Regions from separate parts of the Paenibacillus lacisediminis genome, predicted to be linked through region 2. Evidence: riboswitches for the same ligand, from Rfam matches in the RefSeq annotation. Region 2 holds a riboswitch; each other region holds the start of a gene.
The links. Region 2 has a riboswitch for cyclic di-GMP ahead of ACLD72_RS11630 (MucBP domain-containing protein). Riboswitches for the same ligand answer to the same signal wherever they lie in the genome.
Positions count from the first base shown of each region.

Region 1: it holds a riboswitch for cyclic di-GMP, as region 2 does, so the genes downstream of both, ACLD72_RS21520 (amino acid adenylation domain-containing protein) here and ACLD72_RS11630 (MucBP domain-containing protein) in region 2, are expected to answer to the same signal.
Region 3: it holds a riboswitch for cyclic di-GMP, as region 2 does, so the genes downstream of both, ACLD72_RS17905 (polysaccharide deacetylase family protein) here and ACLD72_RS11630 (MucBP domain-containing protein) in region 2, are expected to answer to the same signal.

Region 1 covers NZ_JBKIAX020000012.1:47,303-55,243, reverse strand. Annotated here, with positions in the region: gene ACLD72_RS21550 (hypothetical protein) at 1-618, shown strand, start outside; gene dhaK (dihydroxyacetone kinase subunit DhaK) at 733-2,493, shown strand; gene ACLD72_RS21540 (winged helix-turn-helix transcriptional regulator) at 2,624-3,010, shown strand; partial or broken gene ACLD72_RS21535 (NAD(P)H-dependent oxidoreductase) at 3,279-3,711, opposite strand; gene ACLD72_RS21530 (hypothetical protein) at 3,928-4,353, shown strand; gene ACLD72_RS21525 (aldo/keto reductase) at 4,704-5,693, shown strand; cyclic di-GMP riboswitch class I at 5,910-5,999, shown strand; gene ACLD72_RS21520 (amino acid adenylation domain-containing protein) at 6,115-7,941, shown strand, end outside.
Region 2 covers NZ_JBKIAX020000005.1:84,905-92,845, forward strand. Annotated here, with positions in the region: gene ACLD72_RS11630 (MucBP domain-containing protein) at 1-2,855, opposite strand, end outside; cyclic di-GMP riboswitch class I at 3,007-3,097, opposite strand; gene ACLD72_RS11635 (amidohydrolase/deacetylase family metallohydrolase) at 3,366-4,568, shown strand; gene ACLD72_RS11640 (DgaE family pyridoxal phosphate-dependent ammonia lyase) at 4,534-5,637, shown strand; gene dagF (2-dehydro-3-deoxy-phosphogluconate aldolase) at 5,639-6,394, shown strand; gene ACLD72_RS11650 (sugar kinase) at 6,387-7,406, shown strand; gene ACLD72_RS11655 (GntR family transcriptional regulator) at 7,418-7,941, shown strand, end outside.
Region 3 covers NZ_JBKIAX020000008.1:312,946-320,886, forward strand. Annotated here, with positions in the region: gene ACLD72_RS17900 (NCS2 family permease) at 121-1,491, shown strand; cyclic di-GMP riboswitch class I at 1,694-1,783, shown strand; gene ACLD72_RS17905 (polysaccharide deacetylase family protein) at 1,855-3,351, shown strand; gene ACLD72_RS17910 (nucleotide sugar dehydrogenase) at 3,412-4,734, shown strand; gene ACLD72_RS17915 (glycosyltransferase family 2 protein) at 4,762-6,708, shown strand; gene ACLD72_RS17920 (polysaccharide deacetylase) at 6,711-7,941, shown strand, end outside.

The DNA of each region.
Region 1 (7,941 bases), on a different contig from region 2:
GACCATGGCGGAGGAGAAACCGTCTTGTTGAAAAAGGATTCCGCACTTGGTTTGAAGATTACGGGAACCTTGCACAAGGATGAGGGGATGATTCGTTCGATCCGTGTCCAGTATGGCAATGCGGACAAAACGTTTGGCGGTTGGAGCAACGTAAGTAACGAATCCTATTATCCGGAAGTGGCGCTACTGCTGGCTGAAGGCAGGGAAGGGCAGGTGCTGGCCGTCATCTTGACGACTGGATACGGAACCGGGGTATACGAATCGGCACTGAAGCTGCTCAGAAGTGATTTAACGGAAGTATCTGCAGCGGATCCGGTGCTGGTGGCGAAATCCAAGCTGGAATCAAGCATGACGGCAGAAGCGGGCAAGCGCACGTATCGATTTACGTTGGGCAGCGATACGCGCACGTTCGATTACAAGGAAGAGGATGCCGGATTTTGGATGGACCAGCCGGCACTTGGCAGCATTGTTAGATATTCCATAGAAGGAAATACCCTGTATGCGTTGGTGCCGATCCAGGTGTCGCCGGCCGAATTCCCGGTGTCGATCCGGCTGCGTTACAAATATGACGGGGCGGTGTTCAACGTGGCGACAGCGGCGTTCGAAGATAACTTTTGAGTGCACGCCATATATTGTATAATGAAGCGAGGCCCACAGCTTTTTCCATTTTTTCAGGTCGTTCATTGATCATTGAGTAGCGGTAGAAAATCAAGCATAAAGGGTGATTGAAACGTGAAGAAGATCATTAACAAGCCGGAAACGCTGGTCCGGGAAATGGGGCGGGGTCTCGCGCTTGCCCATCCCGAACTGGAATTCGACAGCAAGTACAAAATTGTGAAGAGAAAACAACAGAACCAGGACAAAGTCACTTTGATTAGCGGCGGGGGTAGCGGGCATGAACCGGCCCATGCCGGATTCGTCGGGCGGGGGATGCTCGATGTGGCGGTTTGCGGCGATGTGTTCGCTTCCCCGTCGCAGATTCAGGTTTATCAGGCGATCAAAGCTTCCGCGGGGAGTAAAGGCGTGCTGCTGATCATTAAAAATTACAGCGGCGATATGATGAATTTTAAAAATGCGGCTCATCTCGCGGCTGAAGATGGCATCCAGGTTGATTATGTGAAGGTGGATGACGATATTGCGGTCGAGGACAGCCTGTACACGGTCGGCCGCCGGGGTGTGGCCGGAACCGTGCTTGTGCACAAAATCGCCGGCGCCGCTGCCGAAGCGGGGCTGGAGCTGGCCGAAGTGAAGGCGGCCGCGCAAAAGGCGATCGAACACACGCGCACCATCGGCTTCGCCTTGACGTCATGCACGGTGCCGGCTAAGGGTACGCCGACTTTTGAGCTCGGCGAGGATGAGATCGAATACGGCGTTGGCATTCACGGCGAGCCGGGCATTCGCCGGGAGAAAATCGCTTCGGCGGACGAATTGGCGCGCAAGATGGTTGACGATTTGTACCGCGACATGAACCTGGATGGCGGTTCCGGCAAGGAGGAGCTGGTGGTGCTCGTGAACGGATTTGGCGCTTCGCCGCTGCAGGAGCTTTATGTGCTGGCGAACGCGGTTGTGCGTGAGATTCGCGGCCGGGGCCAGTCGATTTTTAAATTATTTGCGGGCAACTATATGACCAGCATCGATATGGCCGGCGCTTCGGTCACGCTTATGAGGCTGGACGAAGAGTTGAAGCGGTATCTGGAAGCGGAATGCGATACGCCGGCGCTGCAGGTGCGCGGACCATTCGCGCCGCTGCCGGCCGAAGAGGCGACGGACGTGGCGGAACAGCGTGAGCCGTCTTTCCGCTGTGAGACCGATCCGGCGGATGCAGAGGTCGGGAACGGCGCGTTTACGCTGCGCAATATCATTTATCTGACGGATAAAATGAGCGAAATTATTATTGAACATGAAGTCGCGTTCTGCGAGCTCGATGCGCATGCCGGCGACGGCGACTTTGGCATGAGCGTGGCCAAAGGCTTCAAGCAATTGAAGCGGGAATGGCCGGAGATTATCGAGCATCACGCCGGCACGATTGGCGGCTTCCTGGAGGCTTGCTCGCTGGTGATTATGGAGCATTGCGGAGGAGCGTCCGGCCCGATCTGGGGCTCGGCGTTCCGCGCGGCGGGCAAATACGCCGGCGACCGCACGGCCCTCTCGGCGGCGGAGTTCGCGGCCATGATGCAGGCGGCCGTGGAAGGCATCCAGGCCACCGGTGAACGCTCCTTTGGCCGAGGCGCGGTCGTTGGCGACAAGACGTTGGTCGACGCGCTGGTTCCGTTCGCGGATTCGTGGGAGCGCAGCGCGGGGGCCGGCGACGATCTGAAGAGCGCGGCGGCCAAGGCGGCGGAAGCGGCCGTGGAGGGCGCGAAGCACACCGAGACGATCGTCGCCCGCATGGGCCGGGCCGGCGCCGTTGGCGAGCGCAGCCTCGGTTACCCGGATGCCGGCGCGTATGCGCTCGGCGTCATCTTCACGGAGCTGGCGCGCGCGATGCGGTGAGCGGAGGTTGCGGCGCATTTCCGTGCACTCCGGCGGGCTAGGATCGCTTGGCGTACAAACCGAACATCCACCGCGTTAACATCAAAGGCGAAGCTAGAGCGGAAGCTTAACCTGAAGGAGAGTGTAATTGATGCGCGAAACCTGCGTTCCATCCGGCGTGGCGCTAAAAGACACCGGCTTTGGATACACGTTGTCCGTAATAGGCGGTAAATATAAAATGATCATCCTGTACTGGCTGGCCGAAAACAAGGTCATGCGGCATAACGAACTGAAACGAAGTATCGGGAACATTCCCTTTAAAACGCTGAGCGTTATGCTAAAAGAGATGGAGGCCGACGGCCTGATCCAGCGCGAGGATTTTCCCCAAGTGCCGCCTAAAGTTGAATATTCCTTAACCGAACGCGGTCATTCTCTCCTCCCGCTGTTAAATATGATGTGCGAATGGGGGGAGGAGAACAGCTTGAACGGCTTTCCGGCTGCTGGAACGACGAACGTGTCGGTTGGGCCTGCAAAATAGCGGAACTTTATGTACTTATGATCCGGAGCCAGGCGTGTTCATCCTCATTAGCGGCATTTTTGGTCCTTATTTTCCTGTGAATGGCCCAGAACGCGGGCATTCCCTGGCGATGGGGGAAAATAGCGACATAAAATGTCTCTATTGCGCTCAAAATGGATGATATCGTCGAAATAGCGACATTTTTTGTCCTTATGTTTTTCGCTGGCCCGTATAGAGGGTGAAAATTCTAAACAAGACCGCCGGTACGAACTTCCCCGGTGGTCTTTTCTCATAGGCCATCGATGAAATTCAGGTAGTCGCGCGCGCTTTTTTCCAACTCGTCTACCTGCGTTACATTTTCTGCACCGGGCTCATTTCCGCCGGGTTCATTTTCTTTGCCATAGTATGCAAAAAACGAACGATAGTCCGCGCTGCAGTATAGGAAGGTCGTTTCAAATGGAGTTAGTAATTGCTCAAGGGTGTAACGATATCTCCCCTCTTTACTGTAATCTTCCTTTCTGATTCCGGCGGACACAGCTAAGGCAATTTTGCGATTCGATGAGCTGTTGTTCTTTTTTCGGTTCAATGTTCCCGTCAGGGTATGCCTTATACAATTCGTGTACGGTATATTTCTCCGGGGATTTGCGGAGTTCTTCTGCCCATCGCTTATTGATGACGGATTCTTCCATGTTGGGATGGGTTACGATAACAAGAGTTCTCAAAGCTTTGTCCTCCTTAAGGATGATTTATTTTTTGAGTATAATGGGGACGCTGTAAATATGTAAGTATGCACTTTTAGTACAGCAACTTACCAAAAGGTGAGTGTTGATGGGCTCCGGTTTCTGGATTGAACTATATTTTGTGCGAGGAAATTTTGTATAATAAAGAGCAGTATGTTTATTACATATCTTATTTTGAAAACTTGGGAGATTGAGAGCATGAAAAAATTAAAAGTTCCTGCATTATTTCTCACAGCAGCTATGTTGTTTCTTACTTTCGTGGCGTCAGCATCTGCTATTAAGGATACGGATGATCAGGTTGCAAGTGATCCGACGGATGTAATTCTGATCGATGGTGTTCGTCAATCGGGCGGCAGCGGGTATACCCGCTCGTTTACAACCGTACCGGAATACGGTAAAAACATGGAGGTTTGGGTGAAAAACAACTCCGCTTCATCCGTTTACTTAGAAATCAGCCGCAATGGGGTCGAGTTGCTATCTGATTATGAATTAGGGCCGGGTAAACAACAAACGGTAAGTTATCAAGAGCTCGCTGCCGACGGCTTAAGCGGAGATTGGAAGATTTACACTTATAATAGAACTGGGGCCAAATACGATCTAAGCGTTAATGCAAGACAGTTTTAACTGAGCTTTATTTCAACAAGGAGGAGCTTGGTTTGGATATTTTGAAGACGAATGGTTTTATTGTTGACTTGGACAAGTTGGAATTAAGATTGCCTGAAAGGGCGGATTGATTGTTTCTAAAACGAAAAGCCGGTGCGCGACTTGGTTGCGCACCGGCTTTTCGCAGTTCGCTCAGCAGGGTTCCCATCTCTAGGGTGAAAAGTCCCGAACGGGGGCTGGCGAGCACCTATCGTTGTCTCGGAGTATACAAATGTCAAGTAAAACCAGGAAGGAATAACAGGTTTTACTATATAATTAAACAAGCAGGAAATTATTTGAATGTAAACTTTTTTTTGGAAGGGCTGATAACGATGACAGATTCACTGCGGTTGCGCAAGCTGGGCAACTCCGATTTAATGCTGTCGCCGCTTGGACTTGGCTGCTGGCAGTTCAGCAACGGAAAGGGAGTGGTTGGCAAATTTTGGCCGGCGCTAAGCAAGGAGGAAATGCGGCAAATCATACAGACCAGCTTGGAAGGCGGGATCAATTGGTTTGATACCGCCGAAGCATATGGTGGGGGACAGTCTGAAGAACTGCTGGCCGGCGCGCTCGGGGAGCTCGGCGGGCCGCTCGCGCAGCAGGCGCATATCGCTACGAAATGGTGGCCGGCCTTGCGTACCGCAAGCAGCATTCCCGCGACGATTGATGAACGCATCCGCCGGCTGCATCAGCGGACGATTCACCTTTACCAGGTGCATTCGCCTTATTCCTTTTCATCGGTCGGCGCCGTGATGAGGGCAATGGCTAAATTAGCCGAGGTGGGAAAAATTAAGCATGTGGGTGTCAGCAACTTTTCCGCGGCACAAATGCGGGAAGCCGATCAGGTCCTGCGAGAGCATGGTCTTCGCCTGGCTTCAAATCAGGTGAAATATAGTCTTCTCGACCGGAGAATCGAACAGAACGGAATTCTGGATACGGCCAAAGAGCTCGGTGTGGCGATCATTGCTTACTCTCCGCTGGAGCAGGGGATCTTAAGCGGGAAATTCCACGAAAATCCGTCTCTGGTCAAGGAGATCACGGGTCCGCGCAAGTGGACTGCAGCGTTTAGGGAATCGGGCCTGCAAAGATCAAGACCGCTGATTGAGACACTTGCCCAGTTGGCTCAGCAGTATGACGTATCGCCAACGCAGATTGCCTTGAATTGGTTGATTAACGCTCACGGAGAAAACGTATTTGCGATTCCAGGGGCATCAAAAGTGCATCATGCTTTAGGAAATGCGAAGGCGATGCGGTTTACTTTGACGGCTGGTGAGCTTGAGCAGGTTAGTCATGTTTCCAAACAGGTGCTGAAAATGAAATAACCTGAGAAAAATAGTTTTCCGGTACGTTTGACCGAGATTAAATAGAAAAAAGTAGAAAAAGGTAGAAAAAAGTAGAAAAATACTTGTAAAACTAGTTCTAATAGGGTATTTTAGGAAATGAAAATAGTTTTAGGGATGTGAGGGGGTTGTAGGTAATATAGCTTAGAAGTATCCAATCGGCACACGCTCAAAAATGAATAGCAATTTACTTATTTTCCCGTTTAATCGTAAACACCTCGAAAGTGGTGGACACAAAGCCATGGGTCTAAAGTTGTGTATAACAGCCATGATTGCCAGGTTGCCGAAGGAAACAAGATGGAGTCTAAGTCTGTTCCTGTGCCTTTATACGGGGATAGGCTTTCTTTATTTTCAGCGGGAAAATCGGGAGCTTGACATGCTAAACGACAAGGGGGAATGAATGATGAAAACAAGTGCGGATCGTATCACTGAGTATCCGTTAAGCTCCTATCAGAAAGACATATGGTTCGAACAGTGTATGTACCCCGGCAAACCGATTTATAATCTAGGCGGGTATATTGAGATAAAAGGAAATCCGGATTGTTCTGTCATTAAGGAGTCTTTGCAACTATTGATCGGACAACACGATTCTCTCAGAACGCGTGTCATCGAGAAGAAAGGGGAACCCTTTTTAACCATTCAGCCGGACGTTAAATATGAGGTTCCCGTTCATGATTTTTCGCTCAAGGAAAATCCAAACGCTTATTGCATGCATTGGATGAAAACGGAATTTCTCAAACCATTTCAACCGGAAGACGATTATTTTCAGTTTGCTATTTTGAAAGGCGGCTCGAATACATATTTTATTTTGCTGAAAGTGTATCATCTCGTGATCGATGGCTGGGGATTTGCTCTTCTCGTCAGTGAACTCATTGACAATTACAACGAATTGGTGCAAGGAACCGGTGAATTAAGCAGGACAGTTTATTCCTATACCGATTTCATTGCCGATAATCAAAATTATTTGCATTCTCCGGCCTTTATCAAAGACAGGGAGTTCTGGCAGAACAAATACCAAACCGTTCCGGAACCTCTCTTGAGCGAAGGGGCGAACAACGCCGAGGGAGACGCCGATACTGTTTGGAGCGATCGGCGCACTTTAACGATAAACAAGGCGTTATACGAGCGCATGGTGGAGTTTTGCAAAGCGGAAGGATGCTCATCGTTTCACTATTTTTTAGGCATCCTGTTTCTTTATTTCAGCCGGGTTTGCCAGCGGGACGAAATGGTGATCGGGGTCCCGGTTTTCAATCGGAGCAAAGTGCAATATAAGCGGACTCTTGGGCATTTCGCCAATGTGCTTCCGCTGCGGATCAGCCCAGGGCAGGATGTAAGCTTCAAAGAGTTGATGAAGCTGATCAAACGTGAGCTTATGCAATGCTACCGGCATCAAAAAATGTCTTTCGGCGAAATCTACAGGGCCGTTTACGAAAATAACCGTGAGAAAGGCAATCTGTTTGATATCTCGCTTTCTTTCGAAGAACAGGAAATGAGAAAAACCTTTACCGGGACGGCAACCCGGAGTGTAAGCATGACGCATCATCATGAACGGAATGCGCTTACCCTGCTGATATGGGGGCAGGAAGGTGAAGCCGACGTAACCGTAAATTTTGACTATCGGATACAGGCTTTTGAGAAATTCATCCCCATTGAGAACGTCATTCGCCACTTTGAATATTTATTTGCTCAGGCGTTGGACCAAAGTGATGCTCTTATTTCGCAAATTGAAATCGTGCCGGAGCAAGAACGCCGGGTGCTGCTTGGCGATTTCAACCGCACGGAGACGGAATACGCGAAGGAGCAAACGATCCACGGGCTGTTTGAAAAACGGGCGGAACAAAGGTCTGATCATCCGGCCCTAGTCTTCGGCGGGCAAACCCTGACCTACCGGGAACTGAACGAACGGGCGAACCGGCTGGCGAAAGCGCTCCGGGAGCGGGGCGTGAAGCCGGACGATATCGTCGCCATCATGGCGGAGCGCTCCATGGACATGGTCATCGGCATTTTGGGCACGCTGAAGGCCGGGGGCGCTTACCTGCCGATAGACCCGAATTACCCGGAGGAACGGATTCAGTACATGTTGGAGGACAGCGGGGCTTCGATTTTGCTGACCCCTCAGCATCTGCGGGACAAGCTTAGCGCCTATCGGGGGCAGAGCGTGAATTTGGACGGGGCCAGCGCCGGATATGGAGGTCAGGACGGAGGAGCCGATAGCGCCGCCAATCCGCAG
Region 2 (7,941 bases):
TACGACTCGTTTTCCGGGGTGTAGCCCGGGACTTCGACAGCCTTCAGAGTTACGGTTTCGCCGGTGTGCCCCGTTACGGTTTGAGCCTTAGCAAGTTCATTCCCCAATTCCTTATCAACGAACTTCACTGTAACGGTTTGCTCGCTCGGTGTGTAGAAGAAGATATGCGGAGCATTTTCCACGCCAAGCTCATAATTGAAAGTTGGCTCCACCGGGGTGTAGCCCGGGATGCCAATCGCTTTGAGCTCGAGCGTTTGCCCAGTCACGCCTTCAACTGTAGTTGGGTCAGCGAGTTTCTTGTTCGTGCCTTGTTCGAGATACTGTACTTCTACGCTTTGCTTATTAGCCGTGTAGTAGAAGATGTACTCGTTGTTGCCCTCGGCTTTAATCGTGTACTCATACGACTCGTTTTCCGGGGTGTAGCCCGGGACTTCGACAGCCTTCAGAGTTACGGTTTCGCCGGTGCGCCCCGTTACGGTTTGAGCCTTAGCAAGTTCATTCCCCAATTCCTTATCCACGAACTTCACTGTAACGGTTTGTTCGCTTGGTGTGTAATAGAAGATATGCGGAGCATTTTCCACGCCAAGCTCATAGTTGAAAGTTGGCTCAACCGGGGTGTAGCCGGGGATGCCAATCGCTTTGAGCTCGAGCGTTTGCCCAGTCACGCCTTCAACCGTAGTTGGGTCAGCGAGTTTCTTGTTCGTGCCTTGCTCGAGATACTGTACTTCTACGCTTTGCTTATTAGCCGTGTAGTAGAAGATGTACTCGTTGTTGCCCTCGGCTTTAATCGTGTACTCGGCAGTTTTGTTTTCCGGAGTGTAGCCCGGAATTTCAGCTGCTTTGAGAGTTACGGTTTCGCCGGTCACACCCGGAACATTTTGAGACGGAAGCAGTTCTTTCCCCGTGTTCTTATCCACAAACTTCACCGAAACGGTTTGTTCGCTTGGTGTGTAATAGAAGATATGCGGAGCATTTTCCACGCCAAGCTCATAGTTGAAAGTTGGCTCAACCGGGGTGTAGCCGGGGATGCCAATCGCTTTGAGCTCGAGCGTTTGCCCAGTCACGCCTTCAACCGTAGTTGGGTCAGCGAGTTTCTTGTTCGTGCCTTGCTCGAGGTACTGCACTTCTACGCTTTGCTTATCAGCGATGTAGTAGAAGGTGTACTCGTTGCCTTCAGGCTGAATCGTGTACTCGTAAGACTCGTTTACCGGGGTGTAGCCCGGAACATCGGCAGCCGTCAGAGTCACTTTTTGTCCAGCAGCACCTTTTACCGTGGTCGATTGAGCGAGTTCTTTTTCAGTTCCCTGCTCCAAATAATGAACGGTGACTGTTCGTTCAACCGCTTCCTCATATCCAAACCAAACCGTTGGTGTTGGATTGGCGGCGGTGAGCCGGATGCTTGCAGGATTTTCCCCTACTTTCCATTGATACCCGGCAATGTTTTTGGCTGTTACGGAATATTCCGCAGCCCCGATCGGCAAAGCCTCATTCCCGTTTTGATCCTTGTAATACTCGCTATAAAGCAATTCCGCGAATTCCGGCCCTTCCACTTCAACGCCTTCGGCATTGACGGGCTTGCCGTTCGCATTGACTTTATAGCCCTTCATGAGGATGGAACCGTTGCCGATACTTACTTTCGGCACCTCAAAATCCTTCGAAACTTTCTCGTTGTTAACATTCGTATAATCGATTGTCGTTTTGCCGTTCGTAGGATAGAGGATGTCAGAAACGGGGTTTTTGGATTGGTCCAAGACCACTTTGTAAGTCAGTGTAGCAGGTTCACCTTCGGCGATGTTGCCGATGTCCCAAGTAAATGTCTCGGTTGCGGCGTTCCAAGTTACCGTACCTTGCGATGCGGAATAATCCTGAGGACCAACTTGTGCGCCTTGCTTCTTGAGATTGAACATGTCTCCCATGGGATCAACGACTTTGGCCTCTTGAGCCGCATAGGCGATTTTTCCGGCCATTTCGCGGAAAATCGTGTTCAAATCATCGCTGTTGGCAGGGAAGTAACCTTCGCTTTGAATATCTTTCAAGACGTTCATCGCGTTGCTGTTGTTTGAGACTTCCAAGCCTACCGAAAAAATCTTGAGTCCTGCATCTTTGGCGATTTTTGCTTCGGAAATGGTACCGATGCCGTTATCTTTCACAGAATAGTTGTCAATTTTGTAATTCGACAGAGTGTAATTACTACCATTTCCAAGCCTATTCCCATAATTAAATTTTGTGATCGCAAATTTATAATTGCTGTTAGTCCAATCGAAACTCGTAGCCTCTGTTCCTTTGAAGCTGTAGGTCGGCTCGCCGTCGCTCAAAACAACGATGAATTTATTTTGCGCCGAACTGCTGCTCAAAAGATCGCGGGCATTTTTCACCCCTGCCTGAATATTGGTGCCGCCGTTGGCATTAATGCCGTCAATGGCATTCTTCAACGCTTCCTTTTGCGCCGGTCCTTTAAAATCAGAAACCAGCGTGGCGGATTCGTTAAAGGATACTACCGCAATCCGGGTGGACGATTCGGTTAACAGCAAATTATCCACGAATTTTTTCGCGGCCGTTTTTGCGTTGGCCATTTTTTTATTGGTTTCCCAAGGCCAAGTTGTATTCACCATACTCCCTGACTTATCGATGACCAGCACCACGTCCGAGCTAGTCTGGACGTTTTTTCCCTCAGCCTTGAGCGTGATTTCCCATTCGCCCGGGTTCCCCGTAGGTTGGGCGGTTTTGCTCAATTGAATGGCTCCGGGATTCGGCCAGACGGGATCCCCCGAACTTGCGCCGAAGACAGAGATGGGACTCGCAAAAAGCGAAAACATGCAAATCCAAGATAATATAATTTTTAACCCGCGTTTCATAGGTTCCTCCTCATTTTTTCATAGAATTCCTCCCTTTCAGGCACTAATGATCTACCCTCCCTTGCTGCTTGGGTATTTTATATATCTCACGGAAAAATCCGTTGAGAACGAGGGGAAAATAAAAAGGCTGCATAAACAATTACATTCATTGTTATGCAGCCGGACGGTCATTAATTCTTCACAAATTGTTAGACTCCAAGGCTTTGCGACCTAATCTTTCGATTAGTGTGCCAGATATTCGCTTGTGGTTAAAAAGGCCTAGCGATTAGTTAGATATTACCAAACAGATATTAAACAATTTCAATATATTTCAAAAAAAAGCACTTGTCAACAATGAAATTGATAAAAAAATCACAGCAAAGATGATCCAAGCTTCCTCAAAATCGGAAATACTCACAAGCAAGGCATCTTATATTAAACATTATAACGTTATATTTACTATACGATACTTCCGTGTTATGCTAAACGCAGCTTAAACATTATAACGTTTATCCAAAAGAGGCGATCAAAGTGAAAGAAAAATTCGTTCTCCGCCATCTTAAACGGGTGACCGGAGAAGAGATCGACATCGTGATCGAGGCTGGGAAAATCGCCGCGATTACCCCAGCCGGCCAGGCTCATGGAGACAAAGGATGGAGCGGACAGGAGCTTGCGGGCGCCCCGGCAACATCGGAGGCGTCCAGTCTACCCGGACGTGTGGACATCACCGACGGAACAAGAACACGCAGCGCTTCCCCCGTCTACGTATCTAGCGGTTGGATTGATATGCATGTCCACGCTTTTCCGGAATTCGATCCGTACGGTGACGAAATCGACGAGATTGGCGTCAAGCGGGGCGTCACGACGATCGTGGACGCCGGCAGCTGCGGCGCAGACCGGATCGGCGATCTCGTGGCCAGCGGGAAGCAGGCCGACACCAACCTGCTGGCGTTTTTGAACATTTCGCGGATCGGGCTGAAACGCATCGACGAATTGGCGGAATTGGCTTGGATCGACCAGGACCGTGTGAAACAGGCGCTTGCGGATTACGGTGCTTCCATCGTCGGCCTCAAGGCGCGGATCAGCCATAGCGTGGTCCGTGAGAACGGCGTGGAGCCGCTGCGCATCGCGCGGGAGCTTTCGCAGAAGACGGGGCTGCCGCTGATGGTGCACATCGGTTCCGCGCCGCCCGATATCCGGGAGGTAATCCCGCTGCTGCAGCGAAAAGATATCATTACTCATTACCTCAACGGCAAAGCCAACAACCTGTTTGATGCCGAGGGCGAACCGCTTCAGGTGCTCCGTGACGCCATCAGCCGGGGCGTTCATCTCGATGTCGGCCACGGCACGGCCAGCTTCTCCTTCCGGGTGGCCGAGGCGGCCAAACGGCACTGCATCGGCCCGGATACGATCAGCACGGACATTTACCGGGGCAACCGGCTGAACGGCCCGGTGTACAGCATGGCGAATGTGCTGAGCAAGTTCCTATACCTCGGCTACTCGCTTGAAGAGGTCATCGCCGCGGTTACCACGCGCGCGGCGCAGTGGCTAGGCAGGGAGGAGCTTGGCCGCATCAAGGTCGGCGATCCCGCTAATTTAACGTTGTTTACCGTAGAGGAAGCAGCGGCTACGCTTGTCGATTCAGAAGGAGAGCAGCGCGTCTCGGACCGCCGCATCGAAGCCAAAGGAGTGATTGTTGATGGAAAATTCATTAAATGCCAAGTACGGGCTTAAACGCGTCATTAACGCCAGCGGGCGGATGAGCATTCTGGGTGTGTCCGCGCCAAGCGACACCGTGATGGAGGCGATGAAGCAGGGCGGCCAAAGCTATGTGGAAATCGCCGACCTGGTCGACAAGGCTGGAGATCATATCGCAAACCTGATCGGTTCCGAGGCGGCGGTGGTCGTAAATTCGGCTTCGAGCGGCATTGCCCTTTCGGTTGCGGCGATCGTGACCCGGGGTGACCGGCGCCGCAGCCTGCGTTTGCATCAGGAAGAAATTCCGCAAAATGAAATCATTATTTTGAAAGGGCATAATGTGCAGTACGGGGCACCGGTGGAAACGATGGTTTATCTCGGCGGCGGCAAGCTGGTGGAAGTCGGCTACGCCAATGAAGGCCGGGCGGAGCATATTGAGGACGCGATCGGCGATAAGACGGCGGCGATTTTGTATGTGAAGTCGCACCACGCTGTGCAAAAGAACATGATCTCCGTCGAGGAAGCGTGGGAGGTGGCCCGGCGCAACAACGTGCCGATGATCGTGGACGCGGCGGCGGAAGAGGATCTGCAAAAATACGTGAAGTATTCCGATCTGGCGATTTATAGCGGCTCCAAGGCGATCGAGGGTCCCACTTCGGGGATCGTCGCCGGGAAGCGCGCCTTCATCGAATGGGTGAAGGTGCAACTGCACGGAATCGGACGAAGCATGAAGGTGGGCAAGGAAACTTCCTTCGGCTTGCTCCAGGCGCTGGACGAATACATCGTCAAAAAGGACAACAGTGAGCAGGAAAAAGCGGCTTTGCAGGCGTTGATGCCGCTCGGCAGCATCCCTGGAATCTGTGTGACCATCGTGCAGGACGAAGCCGGCCGGGCGATTTACCGGGCTCGGGTACAAATCGATCCGCAGCAGGCTGGTATCACTGCCAAGGAAATGGCCGAGCGGCTGCAAACCGGCGAGATCGCCATCTATACCAGGGACTATGGGGTTAGACAAGGGTATTTCGATATTGATCCACGCCCGCTATTGGGCGACGATATCCTTGTGCTTGCCGCAAAAATACGTGAATTGGCAGGAGGACGTTAACATGTCGCAGATTGCAAAAAGATTTTATAAAAACCGGGTTGCCCTCAATGTGCTGGCGAAAGATATCGCCAATGCCAAAGAGGTTTTCGAAGCGGCGGAAGGCTGTGTGCTGGTCGGAGTGCTGTCCAAGGACTATGCCACGGTAGAGGAAGCCGTGACGGCGATGAAGCAGTACGGCCGGGAAATCGACGACGCGGTGTCGATCGGCCTCGGCGCCGGCGATAACCGCCAGGCGGCGGTCGTCGCGGAGATCGCCAAGCATTATCCCGGAAGCCACATCAACCAGGTGTTTCCGGCCGTCGGAGCCACGCGGGCCAATCTTGGAGCGCAGGACAGTTGGATCAACAGTTTGGTTTCGCCGACGGGCCAGGCCGGGTACGTGAATATTTCCACCGGCCCGGTCAGCGCCGCGCAGCAGGAGCTTGCGGTCGTTCCGGTTAAGGCGGCGATCGCTCTGGTGCGCGACATGGGCGGCAACGCGCTGAAATATTTCCCGATGCAGGGACTTAGCCGCGAAGACGAGCTGCGCGCCGTAGCAAAGGCTTGCGCCGAAGCGGACTTTGCCCTTGAGCCGACCGGCGGCATTGACTTGGACAACTTTGAAGCTATTTTACGGATCGCCCTGGAAGCTGGAGTTCCGCAAGTGATTCCGCACGTGTATTCTTCGATCATCGACAAGGAGACAGGCAAAACCAATGTAGCGGACGTACTGCTGCTGACCAAAATCATGAAAATGCTGGCGGATCAATATGCCTAAGCGCATAGCGGCGTTCGGCGAGGTCATGATGCGCCTGCAGGTGCCGGGGTATGAGACGCTGCAGCAGGGAGATACACTGAAGTACTCTTTTTCCGGCACAGGCGTCAACGTCGTTTCCGCTTTAACCCGCTACGGGCATACGGGATGGCTGGTCACCCGCTTACCGGACAATTCGCTGGGCGACGCCGCAGTAGCCTACCTGCGCAAGCTTGGCATCGATGTCGCCCGCGTCGTCCGCGGCGGCCAATACATCGGCATGTACTTTTTGGAAAACGGCTTTGGCGCGAGGCCCAGCCGCGTGACTTACACGAACCGTCTGGAGAGCAGCTTTAACACCGCAACCGAAGGGACTTACGATGTTGCGGAGATCGCGGCCGGTATCGATGCGGTTCATTTCTGCGGAATTACGCTGGCGATGAATGACAGCGTGCGCGCGCAGATGAAATTGCTCGCCGAAGCGGTCAAACGGCGGGGCGGCCAGGTGATTTTCGACTGCAACTACCGTCCGTCCCTCTGGGGAGAAGGCGGCTATGCCAAAGCCAAACCGCATTATGAGGCGATGCTGCGGCTGGCCGATATCGTGTTGATGAACGAAAAAGACGCCATGCTCACCCTCGGCATGAACACAACGAAGCGGGAACGGGAAGAACAGCTCGCGGAGCTGATTCCGGGCGTGGCGGCAGAATACGGTATTTCCGTGATCGCCGGAACGCACCGCTTTATCCACGGGGACAATTCCCATTCACTGCGCGGATTTGTGTACAGAGACGGGCGATTGGTCTTTTCCGAGCGGCTGACGTTTTCCGTTTATGATAGAATAGGGGCAGGAGACGCTTTCGCCAGCGGGATCATCCACGGCGAGCTGGCGGGCTTCGCCCCGGAGCAAACCGTCCGGTTTGCGGCCGCGGCGGGGATGCTGGCGCATACCGTGCCGGGCGACACCCCGATGGCGACAGAGGCGGATATCCTCCGGGCGATGGAGCAAGCTTCCCCCGGCGATGTGGAAAGGTAGGGAACAGGGCTGTGAGTTTGTCCCGCAAAGATAGACCGTTATACTTGCAAATCAAAAATATCATCAAGGATCGGATTCTCCATGGCGTTTATCCCCTGGGGACGAACATCCCCTCCGAACCTCAGCTTGAGCAGGAATTCGCCGTAAGCAAAATCACCGTCCGCGGAGCGATCCAGGAGCTCGTTCAGGAGGGGTTTTTGGAAAAGGGCAGCGGCAAAGGCACCCGGGTGATCCGCAACAAAACCGCCTCCAAATGGTCGAAATGGAAGCATTTCACGGAGATTTTGGTGGAAGATGGCCATCGTATCCAAAAAGAGTGGCTGAGCGCCGAAACCGTCCGCAACACAGCGGAATCGGAGCTTTACGGGCTGTTCGGAGAACGTTGCACCAAGCTGGAACGGGTTTATTTTCTCGACGGCAAGCCTTATATTTATTACGTGCATTATGTGGCACCGACGCGAAAAGATTTGGAACTGGCGGATCTTCAGGATCATTCGTTTTACGAACTGTTGGAAGAGCAGGGCATTGTCCTGGA
Region 3 (7,941 bases), on a different contig from region 2:
GTTTTTCGGCAGGCCTATGCGGTTCTCATGCTTCTTCTGGCTTACGGGACCCGGGGAACATTTATTGACCTCGGGCTTTTTGTCGTTTTCCGACTCATTTTAAGGGGGAGAATTTTTCTTATGGATCGGTTCTTTAAGCTTAAGGAACACGGAACGAATGTAAGAACGGAGATTATAGCAGGGATCACCACGTTTATGACGATGGCGTACATCTTGTTTGTGAACACGATCTTTTTGGGACCCGGCGGAGCAGGCATTCCGGTGGATGGGGTATTTTTCGCCACCACGGTTGGTGCCGGGCTGATCACGATTCTTATGGGATTGTTCGTCAACATCCCGATCGCGCTGGCACCGGGCATGGGGCTGAACGCCTACTTCATGACCGTGGTGCTTAGCTCGGGTGGGGCTATCACTTGGCAGGCGGCGCTTGGCGCGGTATTTATTTCCGGTATCATTTTTCTGATTCTGACGGTGACGAAGGTGCGCCAGCTGCTGCTGGTCGCCGTGCCGCAGAGCATTAAGGCGGCCATCACGGTTGGCATCGGCCTGTTTGTGGCCAGCCTCGGTTTGAAGATGAGCAACCTGATCGGCGCCAATCTGTCGGGGGTAACGGACACGTCCGCCACGGTTCCCGGCAGCAGCATCAACTTCACGCTGGGCGATTTCGTCCATAGCCCCGATGTCCAATTAACGTTGATCGGCTTGATTTTGATTGCCATTTTGATGTCGCTGCGGGTCAAAGGAGCGCTGTTGATCGGGATTATCGCCACGACCATAATCGGCATTCCGATGGGCGTCACCAACGTTTCCGGACTTTCCGGCGCCAGCTGGCTGCCCGCTTTCGACAACCTTGCGGTAGGCCAGCTCGATTTGGGCGCGGCTTTGCATCTGGGACTGTTTGAAATTGTTTTTGTATTCACGTTCGTTGAATTGTTTGATACGTTCGGCACTTTGGTCGGCACGGCCACCCGCGCCGGCTTGATGAAAAACAAAGAAGAAGGCGAGAAAAAAATCGGCAAGGCGATGCTGGTGGATGCGGTTGGCGTCAGCGCGGGCGCGTTTCTTGGCACCAGCACGATCACTTCCTATGTAGAGAGCACCGCTGGTGTGGCCGAAGGCGGACGCACCGGGCTCACTTCGGTAACGACGGGGATTTTGTTCCTCCTGGCGCTGTTCATCGCTCCGCTAGCCGGTGTTGTGCCCAGTGCGGCAACGGCTCCGGCGCTGATTATCGTCGGCGTGCTGATGATCGGCCAGGTCAAATCGATCGAGTGGGATGAGTTCTTGCATGCATTCCCGGCGTTTTTGACGATCGTATTGATGCCTTTTACCGGAAGCATCGCCAACGGGATCGCCGCCGGTTTAGTCTCTTATGTCATTCTGGGCGGATTCAACAATCTGTTCAGCAAAAACAAAGTCAAAATTCATTGGCTGATGTGGGTGCTGGTGGTTCTTGTACTGGCCCGCTACATTTTCCTTGGTACCGAATAACGGGATTATCTCGGCCAACAAGGGTGTCCGCTCCGAAAGGAGCAGGCACCCTTGTTTTTTAGCTCTATTTTTAGGAAATTGGACATGGAAGGAGCTGGGGCTAAAATCCCGAATATTTTTTTGTGAATCCGCTTTTTTTCATAAACAATGGATTGATTTCCAGCGGGAGTCGATTATAATAAATTTAAATAATTAAATGAAACGAAGTTAAAGGCAAACTATTCGAAAGGATAGGACGCAAAGTTTGGAGTCTAAAGCGTGCAAGCAGCGCTATGATTGTCCGGCCGCCATGCAGGAATGGCGGTTTTTTTATTTTCAGTGTTTTGATTGGTAAAAATTAACTTTCAAGAAGAAGGTGAACTCATGATATCGCTTGGAGGACAAGGGGCCCGTGCCGTACGGATCGGTATCGCCATAGCCCTGCTTGCGTTTTGGGTGGCCGGCTGCAGCCGGGCCAATCCGCAGGCGGACAACGGGGATGGGACTTCTTCCCTTTCCGGTGTTCAGACCGTTTCATCACAGCAGCAGCCAATTACCCGGTATACCGGAGAACCGAGCAAAGCTTTGTCTTTTGTATACACAGCCAAAAAAGAACTTTCCCTAACGTTTGACGGGTTGGGCGATCGCGAGACGATCATGCGTTTGCTGGATGAGCTGGACAAGTACCAAATCAAGGCGACGTTTTTTGTCCCGGGCATGCGGGTGGCCGAGGAGCCTGATCTCGTCAAGGAATTGGTCAGCCGTGGTCACGAGGTGGAAAACAATACGTTGACGCGCGCCGACTTAACGACCTTAAGCTATGAAGAAATCTATAAAGAAATCAACCGTACCAACGGATTGATTGCTGACGCTACAGGTAAGACGCCGCAGTTTGTCCGGACCCGGGGGGCCCGCATAAGCGACGATGTCCGCCTGGTGGCGGCGCAAACCGGACTGCAGGCTGTCGTTTCCTACAACATTAACCCGAAAGACAGCGACATGCAAAGCGCCAAGGAAATCGGCGATTACATACGGAAGTACATTAGCCGCGGCGGCATTATTGCGCTAAATACGGACGTGAATCCCGAGGTGGTATCCTCCATTTCCTATATTGCGGATGCGGCGAACGAAGTGAGCTATAAGCTGGTGCCGCTCGCAAAGCTGGTGCAAGACGGAGGGGAGCGGAAGCCGCTGGAGCAGATTTCGGGATACGATGCCGCCCGGATCAACCCCGATTACAAGCAGGCGGACTATAATCTGATTTATAACGCCAAAGATATCGCCAAATGGAACTCGCACGGCAAAAAGGTCGTTGCCCTGACCTTTGACGATTGGGGCAGTGATTTGACCGTCACCCGTCTGTTGAAAGTTCTGTCGGATCATGACGTTAAAGCGACCTTTTTTCTGCGGGCGAACGGCGTGGAGAACAACCCGAACCTGGCTCGAGCGATTGTTGAAGAAGGCCATCTTGTCGCCAATCATACCTACACTCATCCCGTAATTACGCAAATACCGCCCGATGAGCTGCAGGAGGAAGTGGTCAAGGCGCACCGCGTCATCACCGAGGCGATTCAACAGCAGCCGGCGATGTTGTTCAGACCTCCAACCGGGGAGATCAACAAAGAAACGGCCAAGGTGATCGCGGCCACGGGGTATAAGACGATCGCTTTGTACGATGTGACTACCCTGGACTGGAATTCCGACCATGACGCTCAGTACATTTTAAACGGGGTGCTGCATCAGACGACCAACGGCAGCGTTATTTTGCTGCATATGCTTGACGGTATCCATACACTGGAGGCTTTGCCGGAAGTGATCGACCAGTTGAAGCGGCGGGGTTATTCCTTTGTGCTTCTGGACGAGCTGTACGGGATGAAATAAAGAACGGACGCTTACTTAGCATCTATGAATACTCAAGGGGAAATGAACGGAGTTGAACTTATGGATTTGGATCAGTTATACACAAACATTGCGAAGCGGACGGCCAAGCTGGCTGTCGTTGGACTAGGGTATGTCGGCTTGCCGCTGGCGGTCGCATTTGCCCGGAAAGCAAACGTGATCGGATTTGACTTGAATCCTCGGAAAATAGCCGATTACCAGGCGGGAAAAGATCCCACTGGCGATGTGGGAGCCCAGGCGATTGGGGCGAGCGGGATTGACTTCACTGCGGATGAGACAAGGCTGGGGGAGGCATCGTTTTACATTCTGGCCGTACCTACCCCGGTTCAAAATGATAAAGTGCCGGACCTCACTTACGTCAAGAACGCCAGTGCCATGGTCGGCAAACATTTGCGCCCCGGCTCGGTGGTCGTATACGAGTCAACGGTTTATCCCGGCGTCACCGAGGAAGTGTGCGTACCGATCCTTGAGGCGGAGTCGGGGCTTACATACGGGATTGACTTTAAAGTCGGCTATTCCCCCGAACGGATCAATCCGGGCGATCAGGTTCACCGGCTCGAGAACATCGTGAAAATCGTTTCCGGCATGGACGAGCAGACGCTTGGCCTTGTGGCGAAGGTTTACGAGCTAGTGATCGAGGCGGGAGTTTACCGGGCCGAGAGCATCCGTGTGGCCGAGGCGGCCAAAGTGATTGAAAACGCCCAACGCGACATCAACATCGCCTTTATGAACGAACTTTCCATGCTGTTTCACCGGATGGAGATCGACACGAAAGCGGTGTTGGCCGCGGCGGGAACCAAATGGAATTTCCTCAAATTCACCCCGGGGCTGGTCGGCGGTCACTGCATTAGCATTGATCCTTACTATTTAACGTATAAAGCAGAAGATGCGGGGTATCACTCGAAAATCATTTCCGCGGGACGGCGCATCAACGACGGGATGGGCAAGTATGTCGCCCGCAGCATCGTGAAGCTGCTGATGCGCCTGCGGAAAGATTTATCGGATGTGAAAGTAGGCATTCTGGGCCTGGCTTATAAGGAGGACTGCCCTGACTTTCGCAATACGAAGGTTACGGATATTATCGAGGAATTGCAGGAATATGATATCCAGCCGCTTGTCTATGATCCGTGGGTGGACCCGCAGCTTGTGTATGAAGAGCACGGACTGGAGCTGGCAAATTTGTCCGATTTGCGGGATTTGAACGTGGTGGTACTGGCTGTGCCTCACAGCGAATTCCTCGGCATGAGCCGGGAGGATTACGACCAGTTGTTCGGGGCGGACAAGAGCAAAGTGTTTGTCGATGTTAAGGCGGTTTTTGCTAAAGGCGATTTTGAAGCGGCGGGCTACCACTACTGGAGCCTTTAAAGGCCCGATCTTATACGTTAAGGGGCAATGAACTTGAGAAAAAAGAACCAACAAAAACAGCCGGTTGAAGTGCTCTCCACGCCCAAGGCAGACCGGCGATTACTTGCCCATGTCCCAGACCCGGAGAATATCCGCAAGGCGTTGGACCGCAGAGGCGGATTCCGGTTAAATGACGAGGTGGACGGTACCGCTGCCGACAGTAAGCTGCCCCGTCTGCTCAGCCTGCGTTATGAGGCCGATTTCCCCGTTACCTTGTTCCCCCAGGGGGACGGTAAAAAAGCGGGGAAGAAAGCGGGCGCAAAGTCCGGGATACGCGGAATGGCCGCGGATATTTCTTCAACGGGGATTTTGGTGGAGCTGGAGCCAGGCGATGCCGAAACGTGCCGAGAGGGCGACGTGTTCGAGCTGCGCTTCAACATTCCGCCGGGGACGATGCCGGAGGGTTTTGAGTCTAGGGTAAAAATAAAAGCGACGGTCATCCGCCGGTTTACCCGTGAAACGCCGGACGGGGAGAAACCGATGGCCGCGCTTGCTTTTGAAAGCAGTCTTTACAATTACTTTCAGAAAAGGCGCTGGGGTTACTCCGTTTATACGGCGAGCGGATTGCTGTTCGTCGCGATGACGATCATTTTGCTGATGCGCGTCGAAAGCATCATCTATTTCAAATACAATATCCTCCTTTATTTATACAGCCTTACGGCGGCCGTATTTTTGCTTACCCGGTATTTTTTCGGGGCCTTGTACCGCAACGTGCCGGTCAACCCGGATTACACGCCGGGCGTGTCGATCATTATCCCTTGTTTTAATGAAGAGCAATGGATTCAACGCACCGTTCTCAGCTGCATCAATCAGGAGTATCCGATCGACAAGCTGGAAGTGATCGTTGTGGACGACCGTTCGACCGACAGATCGGTGGAGCGGATTAATGAGATCGTCGAGCGCCTGCATAAGGAAGCGAAGCGCTTTGACATTCGGAATCGCCTCCGGCTGGTCGTTTTGCCGGAGAACGGGGGCAAACGGGTCGCTTTGGTCAAAGGTGTAGAGATGGCCAAACATGATTTAGTCGTGTTCGTGGATTCGGACAGCTTTTTGGAGCCGGACGCTATCCTTCACCTCGTGCAGCCGTTTCAAGATCCGAAGATGGGCGGGGTGGCCGGACGTACGGATGTGGAAAACAAATATACGAATTCGATTACGAAGCTGCAGACGGTTCGATATTATATCGCGTTTCGCATCATGAAAGCGGCGGAATCCTGGTTCGACAGCGTCACCTGCCTGTCCGGTCCGCTGTCATGTTATCGGAAAGAGCTGGTGCTCAAATACGCGGACGACTGGTTAAACCAGAAGTTTCTTGGTCAACCGGCAACGTTCGGCGATGACCGCAGCATGACCAACTTCATTCTCCGCTCCCATCGGACGGGGTATCAGGACAACGCGATTTGCTCCACCATCGTGCCGTCCAAGCTGGATGTTTTCCTGAAGCAGCAGATGCGCTGGAAGCGTTCCTGGCTGCGGGAGTCGCTGCGTGCAGGGACGTTTATCTGGCGCAAAGAACCGTTCATGGCCCTGTTTTTTTACATAGGCCTGGTTGTTCCGATCGCCGCTCCGATCGTTGTTTTGTACAATCTCGTATACGTCCCGCTTGCTTACGGTATTTTTCCGGGCACGTTTTTGATGGGACTTATGTTAATGGCATTATTGATGAGTTTTGCCCATCTTTTGTTCCGTAAAAGCAAGCTGTGGATTTTCGGTTTGGTATTTTGCGTTTTTTACGAGCTGGTTCTGCTTTGGCAAATGCCGGTCGCCTGGGTGACGTTCTGGAAATCCACTTGGGGTACGCGGGAAACGCCGCAGGACGTCGAGGCGAGAGCCAAAAAAGAAAGCCGCAAAGCGAACAAACGGAGCGGAACGTTTTTTAAAAATCTTTTTCATCATTCGCAAAAGGACAAGGGTTCATACAGTGAGGTTGACTGACTATGGGAAAAAACAAGCCGCGCAAGGCGCTTGATGTCGGGCGCAAAGAACGGAAAAAAGCGGTCAAATCGGCCATTCAGATTGTGGTGCTGGCTATGGTGCTGGTGTTGTTGGTGCACACCGTGGCGGGAATCCACCGTTACCGGGAGCCGGACAAGGCAGCCTGGCAGCAAACGCGGGGATTTATCGCCTTGTCCTATTATGGAGTGGATCGAAACGGGACACGCGGGCTGATCGCCAAAAGCCGCTTGGATGAGCAGCTGCAAATTTTGCATCAAAACGGGTATGTCACGGTTTCGCAGCAGGATATGCTTGATTTTTACCAGCACGGTAAGCTGCTGCCGCCAAGGGCAGTGTATTTAAGCTTTGAAGACGGACGCAGCGATTCCGCCTTGTTCGCCCAGCCCCTGCTGGAAAAATACAATTATAAAGCGACGATGCTATCCTATGCCGACCGACTGGACGTCGTGGATCCGAAATTTCTGTCGGGGCCGGAGCTGCTTAAGCAAATGCGTAGAGGTTATTGGGAATTGGGCAGTAACGGGTATCGTTTGACGTATATCAATATTTTTGACAAGGACGGGCGGTATGCCGGGACGCAAACCGAGCAGCAGTTTAAGGATAAAGACGAGGCGCAATATTATACACACTATTTGATGGACTTCATCCGCGACGCCGATAAGGTGCCTTTGGAAAACCGCCGGGAAATGGAAGCGCGTATCAACCAGGATTACCGGCTTATGGAGCAGATTTACCGGGATAAGCTGGGGTTCGTTCCGAACGTTTACATGATCATGCACGCCAATTCGCTGCACAACGGAATGAATCCTTTGGTGGAAAACGTGAATTCCGGTAACATCGAACGGCTGTTTAAAATGCACTTTAACCGCGAAGGACAAGCCTTTAATGACAGCGGCGGCGATTTGTACGATTTGACGCGGCTGCAGCCGTCTCCCGGCTGGTACCGCAACCATTTATTGATGAGAATTGCGGGGGACACCGGGGAATCCTACGATTTTTACGAAGGCGACAAGAAGCGGGCTGATCATTGGCAATTGCTTGGCGGGGCTGCTGAATTCAGGGGTAACCGCATCATATTGACCTCTCCGGAAAACGGCAAAGGCCTGCTTTATCTTAAAGGGAGCAACGGCTATCAAAATGTGAAGGTGTCGCTGCAGATCGCCGGGAACATCATCGGCTCGCAAGCGGTTTATTTACGGTACGACCGCCAGA